2 regions of the Mycobacterium hainanense genome follow, and region 2 is predicted to be linked to the other one. Evidence: riboswitches for the same ligand, from Rfam matches in the RefSeq annotation. Region 2 holds a riboswitch; the other holds the start of a gene.

Region 1 (7,585 bases), 2.4 Mb from region 2:
CGGCAGGGCAGCGGACGGCTGGTCCGGCCGCTGACCGCCGAGGCGCTGGTGGCCGCGGTGAACGAGGTGCTGTCGTCACCCCGGTATCGACGGGCCGCGCAGGCCGCCGCCGCTAGCATCGCCGGGGTGGCCGATCCGGTGCGGGTGTGCCACGAAGCACTCGCCCTGACGGGCTGATGGCCAAGGCCGCGCAAAGGAGGGCACCGGCATTGAAGGCATTGACATCGATCGCGGCCGGCGGCGTGCTTCTCGCTGTGATGTTCGGTTCGGGCGTCGCCCGCGCCGACAGCGGCGACGAGCAGCAGGCGTGCCAGTTGATGGACGACCCGGCCGCCGCCGAGCAGGGCTACGCGCCGGCCGAGTACGCGTTCATGCAGTTGCGCTCGCGAATGTCGGCGCAGCGCGCGCGGACCACCATGTCCGAGGCCGTGCAGGACTATTGCCCCAATCACCTGATCGACCTGCCGGCCAGCTGGCGGTGACGCGGCCGGTGTCCGATCGGCTCCAGGCGGGTATCTTGCTGGCGTGCGGCTAACGGAATTCAACGAGCGGGTCGTCCTGCGATTCGGTGCGGCCTACGGTTCTTCGGTGCTGGCCGACCATGTGCTGACCGGGTTCGACGGCCGCACCGCCGCCCAGGCGATCGAGGACGGGGTCGAGCCCCGCGACGTGTGGCGGGCCCTGTGCGTCGACTTCGACGTGCCGCGCGACCAGTGGTGAATGCGGCGGCTATTCGTAAGGCGGGTATTCGTGCTGCCGCAGTAGCGCCGCGAGGTGGACGGCGTTGCGGGCCGCCGTTTCGGTCGTGGCTGCCACCGCTTCCGGCACGTCGTCGAGGTCGTTGAAGTTCGTCCCCTGCATCGCCTCGCCGTTCCAGTAGGTGCACCCTTGCGCGGGAATCGAGAATCCGATGTCGTTGAGCGCCTGAAAAAGGTCGGCGACGATCTTGTGTGCCCCGTCTTCGTTCCCGACGACCGCCACCAGCGCGACTTTGCCCACCATCCGGGGCCGGCCGGCGTCGTCCTTGTCGGAGATCGCGGCGTCGAGGCGCTCCAGAACGCGCTGCGCGACGCTGGACATGTGGCCGACCCACGTGGGCGTCGACAGCACCACAATGTCGGCCGCGGTGATCTTCTCCAGCAGAGCCGGCCACTCGTCGCCCGGGCCCATGTCCGCTTCCACGCCCGGCAGCAGCGCCAGGTCCACGCAGCGCACCTTCTCGGTGCCGACGCCCGCGCCGCGCAGTTGGGCGAGCACCTGATCGGCGATCAGCTCGCTGCTCGACGGCGCCGGGCTCTTCTTCAACGAACACGTCAACGCGAGCGCTCGCAGGGATGTCTCGGTGGGCATGGTGCTCAGATACCCTTGGGCGAGTTGGGCAAACGACGCGGCGCCCGAGTTCGGCGCGGCGGTGGCTTCTCGAAGACGCAGTCGCCGCAGACGGACCCGCCGGGCAGGCGATAGAAGAGGCAGCAACTACGGCGTCTGAAGCCCAGGGGTGGGCCGGTGACGACGCCCGAACCGGCCAGCACGCCGGTGCCCAGCAGCGCGCGCACCATCTCGGCGGTCCGCGCGCCCAGGTCGGGGCGCACGGCGAGCAGGGCCCGCGCCGCGCCGATCAGCGCTGACGCGAGGTTGCCCGCCAGCAGGGCGGGCGCCAGCCCCACTCGCAGACCGGCGGCGAACCGTTGCATGTGCTCCTGCACGACCAGCCGGTACAGCGCGTCCGGTGAGCTGGTCGGGAACCCGACCGGCGCGGGCAACCGCAGTTGCGCCCCGTCGTCGGCGCGCTGCAGGTCGCCCAGGTCGGGGACGACGCCGTGGCTCAGCGCGCACGCGAGCACGGGTGACCACAGCCGGGTGGCGTGTCCGAGGTGAACCAGCGAGGCGCCGATCCGCAGATCCGTCGTGTGATAGCGCCGGGCGGTGGCCTCGACCAGGTCGGTGAACCCGTCGGCGTAGGACTGCGCGACCGGGTGCCACCCGGCCGCGTCACCGCCCACGGCCAGCGCGAAAAACCCTCGGTAGGAAGATATTTCGGCCAGCTCGGCGGAGATGTCTCGCACGGTCATGTATGCGCAACCAGGCCTCTCTGGGGAGATCCGCCCCAGTCGTCGTGAGGAAGCGCTGACGGTGAGTGTCTGGCTCGCGGGAGGGGGACCATCCCGGTCACAGTGGCGGGACCGCACCGGATTCACACCGGTTTCCTCAGGCGCTATGGGCCCCGTCAGCGTGTTTCGGTGCAAATGTTGCCACACGCGGGTGGGTTCGGCGTGTCCGCTTGAATCGAACAGGTGTTCGGCTACTGTGGGGAACGTTCGGCGAGTCAACTTGTCGGTGGCCTTCTCTAGTGTCACGGCCAACCGACCAATACCGGTCACCGAACACACCGAACCATAGGAGAGGCACCATGACGCAAGCCCCCGACCGCGAGAAGGCCCTCGAGCTGGCGATGGCCCAGATCGAGAAGAGCTATGGCAAAGGCTCGGTGATGCGTCTCGGCGACGAGATGCGTCAGCCGATCTCGGTCATCCCGACCGGATCCATCGCACTGGACGTGGCCCTGGGCATCGGCGGCCTGCCCCGCGGCCGGGTCGTGGAGATCTACGGCCCGGAGTCCTCGGGTAAGACCACCGTCGCCCTGCACGCGGTGGCCAACGCCCAGGCTGCCGGCGGCGTCGCGGCGTTCATCGACGCCGAGCACGCCCTGGATCCGGACTACGCCAAGAAGCTCGGCGTCGACACCGACTCCCTGTTGGTCAGCCAGCCCGACACGGGGGAGCAGGCCCTCGAGATCGCCGACATGCTGATCCGGTCCGGGGCGCTGGACATCCTGGTCATCGACTCGGTGGCGGCCCTGGTGCCGCGCGCCGAGCTCGAGGGCGAGATGGGCGACAGCCACGTCGGGCTGCAGGCCCGGCTGATGAGCCAGGCGCTGCGGAAAATGACTGGCGCGCTGAACAATTCGGGCACCACCGCCATCTTCATCAACCAGCTGCGCGAGAAGATCGGGGTGATGTTCGGCAGCCCCGAAACCACCACGGGTGGAAAGGCTTTGAAGTTCTACGCGTCGGTGCGCATGGACGTGCGCCGGATCGAGACCCTCAAGGACGGCACCAACGCGGTGGGCAACCGCACCCGGGTCAAGGTCGTCAAGAACAAGGTGTCGCCGCCGTTCAAGCAGGCCGAGTTCGACATCCTCTACGGCAGGGGGATCAGCCGGGAGGGCTCGCTGATCGACATGGGGGTGGAGCAGGGCTTCATCCGCAAGTCGGGTTCCTGGTTCACCTATGAGGGCGAGCAGCTCGGCCAGGGCAAGGAGAACGCCCGCACCTTCTTGATGGAGAACGCCGACATCGCCAACGAGATCGAGAAGAAGATCAAAGAAAAGCTTGGCATTGGTGCGGTTGTGACCGATGACGACGTCTTGCCCGCCCCCGTCGATTTCTGAGCCCTCTCGCGAGGAGCAGGCGCGCACCCTGTGTCTGCGCCTGCTCACCGTGAGGGCGCGAACCCGCGCCGAACTGCACGGCCAACTGGCGAAACGCGGCTACCCCGAGGACGTCAGCGCCAACGTGCTCGACCGCCTCGCCGCCGTCGGCCTGGTCGATGACGCCGACTTCGCCGAACAGTGGGTGCGGTCACGCCGGGCGAAGGCCGGCAAGAGCAAGCGGGCCCTGGCCGCCGAATTGCACACCAAGGGCGTCGACAAGGACGTGATCGCCTCAGCCCTGTCCGGGATCGACGCCGGGGCAGAACGCGACCGGGCCGAGGAGTTGGTGCGGGCCAAGCTGCGCCGCGAAACGTTGGACGGCGACGACGCGCGGGTGACCCGCCGGCTCGTCGGAATGTTGGCGCGTCGCGGCTACAGCCAGAACCTGGCGTGCGAGGTCGTCCTCGCCGAGCTGGCCGCCGAACGGGACCGCCGCCGGGTCTAGCTGCGGTTTCTCGGGTGCCGCCGGGTCGCCGTACCATGGCCCCGTGACTTCGATGGTGGTGCAGGACGCCGCGGGCGCGCCCGACGGCGCCGGTGCGCGCACCTATCAGGTCCGCACCTACGGCTGCCAGATGAACGTCCACGACTCCGAGCGGTTGGCGGGCCTGCTGGAAACCGCCGGTTACCGGCGCGCCCCCGACGGCTCGGATTTCGGCGACGCAGACGTGGTGGTTTTCAACACCTGCGCCGTCCGCGAGAACGCCGACAACAAGCTGTACGGCAACCTCAGCCACCTGGCCCCGCGAAAGCGCGGCAACCCCGAGATGCAGATCGCGGTCGGGGGCTGCCTGGCCCAGAAAGACCGGGACGCGGTGCTGCGCAAGGCGCCCTGGGTGGACGTCGTCTTCGGCACCCACAACATCGGATCGCTGCCCACGCTCCTCGAGCGGGCCCGGCACAACAAGACCGCCCAGGTGGAGATCGCCGAGTCGCTGCGGGAGTTCCCCTCTTCGCTGCCAAGCGCACGCGAATCGGCCTACGCCGCTTGGGTTTCCGTCTCCGTCGGGTGCAACAACAGCTGCACGTTCTGCATCGTGCCCGCGCTGCGGGGCAAGGAGGTCGACCGCAGCCCGGCCGACGTCCTGGCCGAGGTGCGGGCCCTGGTGGACGACGGCGTGCTCGAAGTCACGCTGCTGGGCCAGAACGTGAACGCCTACGGGGTGTCCTTCGCCGACCCGGCGCTGCCCCGCGATCGCGGCGCGTTCGCGCGGCTGCTGCGGGCCTGCGGGGACATCGACGGGCTGGAACGCGTGCGATTCACCTCCCCGCATCCGGCCGAATTCACCGACGACGTCATCGAGGCCATGGCGCAGACGCCGAATGTCTGCCCCGCGCTGCACATGCCGCTGCAGTCGGGCTCCGACCGGGTGCTGCGCGCGATGCGGCGCTCGTACCGCGCCGAGCGCTACCTCGGCATCATCGACCGCGTGCGCGCCGCCATGCCGCACGCCGCCATCACCACCGACCTGATCGTCGGGTTTCCCGGCGAGACCGAAGAGGACTTCGCCGCCACGCTGGACGTGGTCCGGCAGGCCCGGTTCGCGGCCGCGTTCACCTTCCAGTACTCCAAGCGGCCCGGGACCCCGGCCGCCGAACTCGACGGGCAGCTCCCGAAAGCCGTTGTGCAGGAACGCTACGAGCGGCTGGTCGAGCTGCAGGAGCAGATCTCGCTGGAGGGCAATCGCGCGCTGATCGGCCAGACCGTGGAGTTGCTGGTCGCCGCGGGCGAGGGGCGCAAGGACACCCGCACGGCGCGGATGACCGGCCGCGCCCGCGACGGCCGCCTGGTGCACTTCGGCGCCGACGACCGGGTGCGGCCCGGGGACCTCGTCACCGCGGTGGTCACCCAGGCGGCGCCGCACCACCTCATCGCCGACGCCGGCATCCTGAGCCATCGCCGAACCCGCGCGGGCGACGCGCACGCCGCCGGGCAGCGCCCGGGCGGGGTCGGCCTCGGCATGCCTGCCGTCGGACCGCCCGCCGACCCCACGGAACCCCTTGGATGTGCCCGATGATGGAAGAACACCCCGACTTCGACGCCCTGCGCACGGAAATCGAGGCCGCCGAACGCCGGGTGGCACGGGGATTTGACCCGGGCCCACGGGGTTTCGTTGTCGCGATCCTGGTTTTCGTGCTGCTGGGATCGTTCATCCTGCCGCACACCGGCGCGGTGCGGGGCTGGGACGTGTTGTTCAGCAGCCACGGCGCCGGCGCGGCGGCGGTGGCGCTGCCGTCGCGGGTGTTCGCCTGGCTGGCGCTGGTGTTCGGCGTCGGATTCTCCATGCTGGCCTTGGTGACGCGTCGCTGGGCGCTGGCCTGGACCGCGCTCGCGGGTTCCGCGCTCGCCGGGGCGGCCGGACTGTTGGCCATCTGGTCACGCCAGACCGTCGCCGCCGGGCACCCGGGCCCCGGGGTGGGGCTGATCGCGGCCTGGATCGTCGTCCTCGCGCTGATCTACCAGTGGGCGCGGGTGGTCTGGTCGCGCACCATCGTGCAGCTCGCGGCCGAGGAGCAGCGGCGCCGGGTCGCGGCGCAGCAGCAGTCGAAGACGCTGCTGGACAGCCTCAACGACGAGGCGGGGCCCGACGCCCCTGCGCCCCGGGATCCCGACGCCTAGGACTTACGCGTCAGCGCCTCGGCGGCCGCCTGCGCCCACTGCCGCCATTGCTCGGCGTTGGCCCTGGCTTCCTCGGCCTCTTTGGTGCGGCCCGCCGCGGCGGCCTTCTGCGCCTGCTGCTCGTACTGCTCGGCGCGGACGCGGAACTGCTCGGCGCGGGCCTGCGCCTGGGGATCCGACCAATCGGCCTCGCCCGCGTCGCGCACCTTCTTCTCGACGGCGCGCAGCCGGCGCTCCAATTCGGCGGACCGCTCCCGCGGCACCTTGCCGATGGCGTCCCACCTCTCGGCGATCGAGCGCAGCGCCGCCCGGGCCGCGTCGTGGTTGCTGGTGTCGATCTTCTCCGCCTCGGCCAGCAACGCTTCCTTCGCCGTGGCATTGGCCCGCAGCTCGGCGTCCTTCTCCGCCGTCGCCGCGTTGCGCGCCGTGAAGAACACGTCCTGGGCGGACTTGAACCGCCGCCACAGGGCGTCGTCGACGTCCCTGGCCGCCCGGCCCGCCGCCTTCCACTCCGTGAGCAGCTTGCGGAATTCGGCGCTGGTGGCGGTCCAGTCGGTCGAATCGGACAACGCTTCGGCGCGTTCGCACAGTCGTTCCTTGGCCTGCCGGACGCCCATGCGTTCGCGGTCCAGCTCGGCGAAGTGGGACCCCCGCCGCCGGTTGAAGGCCTCGCGCGCCGCCGAGTAGCGCTTCCACAGCGCGTCGTCGACCCTCCGGTCCAGGCCGCTGATGGTCTTCCACTCGTCGAGGATGGCCCGCAGCCGGTCACCGGCGGCCTTCCACTGCGTCGAGTTCGCGGCCAACTCCTCGGCCTCGGCGGCCAGCGCCTCCTTGCGGGCGGTCTGCGCGGCGCGATGCTCGTCGCGGCGGGAGCGCTCCTGCGCGACGGCGGACTCGACCTGGTCGATGAGGCTGGCCAATCGGCCGGCGAGCGCGTCGACGTCGCCGAGCACGGCAGCGGTCGGCAACGCTTCGGCCAGCTCGGACGCGTGGGCCTTGATCTTGCGGGCGTCGCCGGTTCCCGCCGCGAGTCGCTCCTCCATGAGCGTGACCTCGGTGCTCAGGTCGTCGAAGCGGCGACCGAAGTGGGCGAAAGCGGCTTCGCGGTCGCCTGCCTGCCAGGAGCCGACGATGCGCTCGCCTGCGGCGGTGATCAGCCAGACCGTGCCGTCGTCGTCGACGCGCCCGAACTGATGCGGATTGCTGCGCGGGGGCGCCGGAATCGGGTGAACGACGGGCCGCGGCGCCGCGCTCGACGGCCGTGGGCCCGGACGGGGTCCCGGGCGTGGCACCGGGCGCGAAACCGGTTGGGGCACCGGCCCGCCCGGGTCCGGTCCCTGGGGTTCGTCAGCCGTCATGCGCTCGTCACCTACCCTTCGCGCGGTCGGAACTCCGCGCACCTGCCGCGCGTAGCGGCACCGTCTGCTGCACCTGTGGGGTGCCTTCGCGGCGTTCCCAACAGCTGCTTAACA
Region 2 (7,585 bases):
CGTCCAGCGGGCGGTAGTCGCTGCGGTTCCATTCGCCGGGGCCGCTGATGGGCTGCTGCGCCAGGATCTGGCGCGCGAAGGCCACGTTGAAGCGCCAGAAGTCGATCTGCTCGCAGGGCGAGTCGATTTCGGCCTGGTAGGCGGACTTGGACTGGCCGAGCATCGTCGCAGCGGCGATCTTCTCCCGCCACGGCCCGGCCAGCAGCTCGGCGGCCCGCAAGAACACCGCCGCGCGCTCGTCGAAAGGCATTGCAGCCCAGGCGGCCTTGGCGGCCGTGGCGGCGTCGATCGCCGCCACGGCATCGGCGTGGCCGGCATTCGTCAGGGTGCCCAGCTTGGCGCAATGCCGGTGCGGCTGGACGACGTCGATGCGATCGCCGTCGCCCATTCGGTGTCTGCCGCCGATTACGTGTGGGAGGTCGATCGGGTGGTCGGCGAGCGCGGCCAATTGGCCGCGCAGTCGGCTGCGTTCGGGCGAGTGCGGCGCATAGTCGTGGACCGGCTCGTTGGCCGGCAACGGCACTTCGGTGATCGCGTCCATGGTGCCAGGATCCTCGCGAGGCCGACCCCCCGAGTTAGCCAACCGGACAATATCGGATCCATTCGGTAGTACGATCGGACAATGGCCGGTGTGGGGCTGGGACAGCTGCTGCTGGCCCTGGACGCGACCCTGGTCAGCCTGAAGGAGGCGCCGCGGGGGCTGGACCTCCCGGTGAGCTCGGCGGCTCTGATCGACAGCGACGACGTGCGGCTGGGGCTGGCGGCGGCCGCCGGCTCGGCCGACGTGTTCTTCCTGCTGGGGGTCGCCGACGACGAGGCGTTGCGCTGGATCGCCAAGCAGGCGCGCGAGCGGGTGCCCGCGGCGATCTTCGCGAAGGAGCCGTCGACCGCGTTGGTGAGCGCGGCGGTCGGGGCCGGGGCGGCGGTGGTGTCCGTCGAGCCGCGGGCGCGCTGGGAGCGGCTCTATCAGTTGGTCAACCACGTCCTGGCGCACCACGGCGACCGTGCCGATGCGGCGGAAGACTCGGGCACCGACCTGTTCGGCTTGGCGCAGTCGCTGGCCGATCGCATCCACGGCATGGTCAGCATCGAGAACGCCCAGTCGCAGGTGCTGTCGTATTCGGCCTCCAACGACGAAGCCGACGAACTGCGTCGCCTGTCCATCCTGGGCCGGGCGGGACCGCCCGAGCATCTCGAATGGATCGGCCAGTGGGGCATTTTCGACGCGCTACGGGCCGGGGACGGGGTGATCCGCGTAGCCGAGCGCCCGGAGTTGGGTCTGCGCCCCCGGCTGGCCGTCGGGATCTACCAACCCGACGCGCGGCGGCCGCCGGAGTTCGCCGGCACCATCTGGGTGCAGCAGGGCAGCCTTCCCCTGGCCGACGACGCCGAGGAGATGTTGCGGGGCGCGGCCGTGCTGGCCGCGCGCATCATGGCGCGGCTGGCCGCCCGGCCGTCCACCCACGCGCGGCGGGTGCAGCAGCTGTTGGGCTTGGTCGACGGCGATCCCGACGCGGACGCGGTCGCCCGCGAACTCGGTCTCACCGCCGACGGCGCCGCGGCGCTGGTCGGCTGGGACGCCGGGGACGCCACGCCGCACCAGGTCCGGCTGGCCGACGTGATGGCGCTGAGCGCCAGCGCATTTCGCCGGGACGCCCAGGTGGCCTCTCGCGGGTCGCGCATCTACGTGCTGCTGCCGCAGACGCAGAGCCGCGCCGTCACCTCGTGGGTCCGCGGCACCATCGCGGCGATGCGCACGGAGCTCGGGGTGCAGCTGCGGGCCGCCATCGCCGCGCCGGTTGCGGGCCTTGCCGGAATCGCCGGCGCGCGCGCCGAGCTGGACCGCGTGCTGGACAGCGCTGCGCGGCATCCCATTTCGATTCCACCGGTGACGTCGCTGGCCGAGGCGCGCACCACCGTCCTGCTCGACGAGATCGTCGCCCTGATCGGCCGCGAGCAGCGCTTGACCGACCCGCGGATCGTCGGCCTGCGGGCCGACGATCCCGTCCTCGCCGCTACGCTGCGCGTGTATCTGGACGCCTTCGGCGATATCGCATCGGCCGCACGTGAGTTGCGGGTGCACCCCAACACGGTTCGCTACCGCATCCGGCGCGTCGAGAAGTTGTTGGACACGTCACTGGCCGATCCTGAGGCGAGGCTGCTGTTTTCACTGGCCCTGCGGGTCACCGAAGGCGGCTGACGCGCCTTCGCCGGGCGCTTTGGCGGGATTTTGCCAACCGGCACTCGCAACCCATGCGACAATGTCACCCGTAAGGTGATGACGATGCAGGAAGCCGGTGCGAATCCGGCGCGGTCCCGCCACTGTCATCGGGGAGCGACCCTCAACTGCCACGGCTGACAAGCTGGAAGGCGAGGCGAGCAGCGATCCGAGAGCCAGGACACTCGCGTCATTGCGTCCTGCGACCCGGGGCGGTGCACCCCGAGAGAGCTGTCAATCACCATGTCCCGTCCCCAGGCATGGGTGGCCGTCGACGCCACCACCGAATGGGCGCCCCGACGCTGCGCCCACAACAAGTCCACACCCGACCGCACGATCCCCGCGGCAAGGGCTTTGGCCACCGCCCAAGGCAGCGGTCGATGACCGCCCCGATCTGGATGGCCTCCCCTCCCGAGGTGCATTCGGCGCTACTGGGCAGCGGACCCGGCCCCGGCCCGTTGTTGGCGGCCGCGGCGACCTGGAGCTCGTTGAGCGCCGAGTACGGCCAGGCCGCCGCCGAGTTGACCGCGCTGCTGGGCGCGGTGCAGGCAGGAGCCTGGGGCGGAACGACCGCCGAGGCCTACCTGGCCGCGCACACCCCGTATCTCGCGTGGCTGGCGCGCGCCGGTGTCGACAGCGCGGCCATGGCCGCCCAGCAGCAAGCGGCGGCCGTTGCCTATTGCACCGCCCTGGCCGCCATGCCGACCCTGCCCGAGTTGGCCGCGAACCACGCCACCCACGCCGCGCTGGTGGCGACGAATTTCTTTGGCATCAATACCATCCCAATCGCGCTCAACGAGGCGGACTACGCCCGGATGTGGGTCCAGGCGGCCGGCGTGATGAGCGCCTACGAGGGCGTCGCCACCGCCGCGGTGGCCGCCGCCCCCGAAGCGACGCCGGCCCCACGGGTCATGGCCGCCGACACGCTGGCGGCCGCTTCCTCCGTGTCGTCGCTGCCCCCCGACCGGCAGAACGACGTGCTGGACTGGCTCGAGCGGATCGGCTTCGTCGACTTCTACAACAGATTCATCCAGCCGTTCATCGACCTGCTGATGAACAACCCGTTCTTCAAGGCGCTGTTCTCCGGGTTCGACCCGTGGCTGCCCGTCCTGGGCAACCCGCTGAGCTTCCTGAACCCGTTCAACATCGCGTTCGCCCTCGGCTATCCGATGGATTTCGGTTCGTACTTCGCCTACCTGGCGCAAACCTTTTCGTTCATCGCCGCCGACCTCGCGGCGGCGTTCGCTTCGGGCAATCCCGCGACCATCGCCTGGACATTGTTATTCACTGCGATCGAAGCCATCGGCACGATCATCACCGACACCATCGCGTTGATCAAGACGCTGCTCGAGCAGATGATCGTGCTGATCCCGGCTATCGTGCCCCTGCTGACCATCCCGGTGATTCCGTTGGTGGTGCCCGCCCTGGTCGGTGGTCTGGCCGGCCTGACGGGTTTGGCTGGGCTGCATGCCATCCCGGTGTCTCCGGTTCTGGCGGACCCGTCGTTCGTCCCGGCGGCGCTGGCGCCGACCCCGCCGCCCACGCCCAGCCCGGCTCCGGCGCCCGTGGCCGCGCCGGCGGCGGCGCCCGCCGCGGTACCCGCGCCGCCCACGCCCGGCCCACCGCCGCCGACACCGTCGGTGCCGCCCGGGGCGACGATGCCGGGTCTGGCGTACCTGGTCGGCCAGTTGACGGCCGATGCCCGCGGGTCGGTGAGCGCAAAGGCGCGCGCGAAGCGCTCGGCTGAGTCCGACCTGGTCGAGGTCCCCGCGGCGGCCGAGGCCGAGCGCGAGGTGTCGCAGGCGCGGCGCCGGCGGGCGGATATCAGGCAACTCGGCCGTCGATACGAATACCTCGACGCGGAACCGTCGTCGAGCCCCTCGGATCGGGGCGCGGAAACCCTGGGCTTCACCGGAACCGCACCCGCCAATGGGGCCACCGCGCCGGCCGGACTGACCGCGCTGGGCGACGATGCCTTCGACGGCGCCGCGCGCACACCGATGTTGCCGCACACCTGGGACCACGGCCCGGCCGCACCCTGAACGGCCTGCGGTACACCGGTTCTCGTCGGTGAACCGCGGCCGGGAGCGGCCGGGCGCGCGCGGCGGCCCGCGGCCGGAGGCCGGGCCTGACGCGACCGTGGTCCGCAAACGGCGCAAGAGCGGTAGCCTGACCCGCATGCAGAACGCGTCGGTGGTCTCCCTGCTGCGTGAACGCGCGGGTCTGCAGCCCGACGAGATCGTGTTCCGGTACACCGACTACGACCACGATTTGGCGGGCGTCACCGAGACGTTGACGTGGGCGCAGCTGTACCAGCGGACCCTGAACGTCGCGCACGAGGTGCGGCGGCACGGCGCCGTCGGGGACCGGGCCGTGATCCTGGCCCCGCAGGGCCTGCCCTACATCGTGGCATTCCTGGGCGCGATGCATGCCGGGCTGATCGCGGTGCCGCTGTCCGTCCCGGCGGTGGGCGCACACGACGAACGGGTGAGCGCTGTCCTGGCCGACACCACGCCCACCGTCATCCTCACCACGAAGGCCGTCGCCGCAACCGTCACCGAGTACCTCCAGCAGCCGGGCTCGACCACCACCCCGGCCGTCGTCGAGGTCGATGCGCTGGATTTGGACGACACCTCCGCGCCGAGCATCCGACTCAGCGGTGCCCCCGGCACGGCGTACCTGCAGTACACGTCCGGCTCGACGCGCCTGCCGGCCGGGGTGATGATCTCGCACCGCAACCTGCATGTGAACTTCCAGCAGCTGATGGCCGCCTACTTCGTCGAATTCAACGGCGTACCGCCACGCGAAACCGCCGCCGTCTCCTGGCTGCCCTTCTACCACGACATGGGGTTGGTGCTGGGCGTCATCGCGCCGATCATGGGTGGTTATCGCGGTAACCTGACCAGTCCGGTCGCCTTCCTGCAACGACCGGCACGCTGGATCCAGGCGATGTCGATCGGCGCACCGGTGATGTCGGCGGCCCCGAACTTCGCCTTCGAATTGGCCGTCCGCAAGACGAAGGACGCCGACCTGGAGGGCGTCGACCTGGGACGCGTCCTGGGCATCGTCAGCGGCGCCGAACGCATCCACCCCGCAACGCTGGATCGGTTCGCTAAACGCTTCGCGCCGTACAACTTTGACGAGCGCGCGATGCGCCCGTCCTACGGATTGGCCGAGGCCACCGTCTACGTCACCAGCCGCACCACCCGCGGCGGCCCCCGGGTCGTCCACTTCGAATCCGAGAAACTGTCGGAGGGCGCCGCGCAACGCTGCTCGCCGGAGCGCGGCTCGCCGCTCCTGAGCTACGGCATGCCGACATCGCCGGCGGTGCGCATCGTCGACGCCGAGACCCGCCGGGAATGCCCGGCGGGCACGGTCGGCGAGATCTGGATCCACGGCGAGAACGTTTCCGGTGGGTACTGGCAGAAGCCCGACGAGACCGCACGCACCTTCGGCGGCATCGTGGCCGACCCGTCGCCGGGCACACCCGAGGGACCGTGGCTGCGCACCGGCGACCTCGGGTTCGTCTGCGAGGGCGAGATGTTCATCGTGGGCCGGACGAAGGATCTTCTGATCGTCTACGGCCGCAACCACTATCCCGAGGACATCGAGTCGACGGTGCAGGGCATCACCGGGGGCCGCGTCGCGGCGATCTCCGTGCCGGTGGAGGAGACCGAGAAGCTGGTCGCCATCATCGAAATGAAGAAGCGCGGCGACTCCGACGAGGAGGTGTCGCGCCGGTTCGACGTCGTCAAAAGCGATGTGACCGCGGCGATTTCGAATTCGCACGGTCTCAATGTCGCCGACCTCGTGCTGGTGTCGCCGGGGTCGATTCCCACCACGACGAGCGGCAAGATCCGGCGCGCCGCCTGCGTCGAGCAGTACCGCCGTCAGGAGTTCACCCGGCTCGACGCGTGAGCGCCGGGCCTAGGATTGCGATTCGGCGAGGAAGCGGTCCACCACGTCGGGACCCGTGGAGTGCAGCGCGATGGACAGCTCCAGCAGCCTGTCCTTGACCTTCTTGGGCAGCAACTCGATGGACTTGGTGGTGGCGGAGTCGTATTTCGATCCCGGGAAGCGTTGCAGGACAATGTCCTTCTGCTCTTCCGTGGTGTAGATCTCGAGGAGCTTCATCCCTGCGAAGGCTTCCTTCGCCGAGTCGGCCATTCCCGCTTTCGCCAGCGCCTCGAGCCGTTCCTCGTTGATCCAGACATTGACCTTGATCTTCTTGGCGTCGCCACTCATGATCGGGATCCCTCCAACGGGTTCAGCGTGAACACGGGCAGCCGGTCGGCCAGGTACTCCTCGGTGACGAACGGCGAGCCCTGGCCGTACTTGGCGGCGGCCTCGAGAACCACCTCGAACACCTCGTGCCGCATCACCTGCTGCGTTGGCTTCACCTCGTCGGTCAGGATGCTCCTGATCAGGCTTCCGCTGAAACTCTGCGCCGTGGAATCGTGGCCGCACAGCGCCGAGTTGGTCACTTCCCGGCACTCGGGGCAATACCAGTTCTCGCGCAGGAACACCGGCTTGATGCCCAACTCCGACCGGTGTTCCTGAAGGAGGTTCTGCGAGTCGTACGGGTGGTAGAAGTCGCCGACGCCCGCGTGGTCGCGACCGAACATGTGGTGAGTGCACCCGAGGTTGGTGCGCAGGATGGCGTGGAAGATCGCCTCGCGCGGTCCCGCGTATCGCATGTCCCACAGCGTGAAGGTCACCTTGTGGACGTCCTCCCGGAAATATCCGCTCTTTCTGAGCTCGTCCTGGGTGAGCAGGATCGCCTCGTCGATGTAGTCGCCCACCCGCTTCTGCCCAATGATCGCGTTGACCAGCACGCCCGTGCTCAGGTCGTCGACCGGCTGGTCTTCGTTGGCGGCCAGCCAAGCCTGCTTCATCAGCGCCTCGTGTCCGGTGTGCGGGACGTTGCGGGTCTGATGCGCGACGACGTGCGTCCAGTTCTTCTCCGCGAGCAAGTCCTGGTGCTGCCTGGGCGTGAGCCAGAAGCTCTTGAAGGGCTCGTTGAACACCGGCTCGTTGATCAGCGTGACGTCCCCGGCGACGAACCGGTCCGCGTAGGCCAGCGTCTTCTTGACCCCGGGATGACGGGGATCCGTTGTGCCGTAGGTCTTCTCAGCCAGGCGCTGCAGGTCGTACTCGTAGATTTCGGTGACGTCCAGGATGGCGATCGGAACGTCGGTGTACTCCAGCACCACGCTCGCGCCCTCTTCGACGCCCAGCTTCTCGATGTCGTTGGCGGACAGGTCGAACACGATCGGAATGCTCCACAGCGTCCCGTCCGGCAGCGCCAACTTGTCCAGCGTGGTGTCGACGTCCTGCCGGCCCATGAACCCGGTCAGCGGCGTGAAG

Evidence for each region. A riboswitch is a leader RNA that binds a small molecule or an ion and turns the genes downstream of it on or off. The one in region 2 is predicted to bind cobalamin.
Region 1: linked by a shared signal. The riboswitch ahead of ACEL92_RS17730 ((2Fe-2S)-binding protein) and the one ahead of ACEL92_RS07035 (PPE family protein) in region 2 are both predicted to bind cobalamin.

The regions. Positions count from the first base shown of each region.
Region 1 covers NZ_CP169059.1:3,829,672-3,837,256, reverse strand. Annotated here, with positions in the region: gene ACEL92_RS17750 (glycosyltransferase) at 1-177, shown strand, start outside; gene ACEL92_RS17745 (hypothetical protein) at 258-482, shown strand; gene ACEL92_RS17740 (DUF3046 domain-containing protein) at 526-720, shown strand; gene ACEL92_RS17735 (flavodoxin family protein) at 730-1,350, opposite strand; gene ACEL92_RS17730 ((2Fe-2S)-binding protein) at 1,356-2,072, opposite strand; cobalamin riboswitch at 2,115-2,244, opposite strand; gene recA (recombinase RecA) at 2,411-3,451, shown strand; gene recX (recombination regulator RecX) at 3,417-3,938, shown strand; gene miaB (tRNA (N6-isopentenyl adenosine(37)-C2)-methylthiotransferase MiaB) at 3,991-5,511, shown strand; gene ACEL92_RS17710 (hypothetical protein) at 5,499-6,113, shown strand; gene ACEL92_RS17705 (DUF349 domain-containing protein) at 6,110-7,471, opposite strand.
Region 2 covers NZ_CP169059.1:1,458,758-1,466,342, reverse strand. Annotated here, with positions in the region: gene pruA (L-glutamate gamma-semialdehyde dehydrogenase) at 1-541, opposite strand, end outside; gene ACEL92_RS07040 (PucR family transcriptional regulator) at 623-2,200, shown strand; cobalamin riboswitch at 2,243-2,425, shown strand; gene ACEL92_RS07035 (PPE family protein) at 2,599-4,260, shown strand; gene fadD21 (fatty-acid--AMP ligase FAAL21/FadD21) at 4,397-6,136, shown strand; gene ACEL92_RS07025 (hypothetical protein) at 6,146-6,463, opposite strand; gene sat (sulfate adenylyltransferase) at 6,460-7,585, opposite strand, start outside.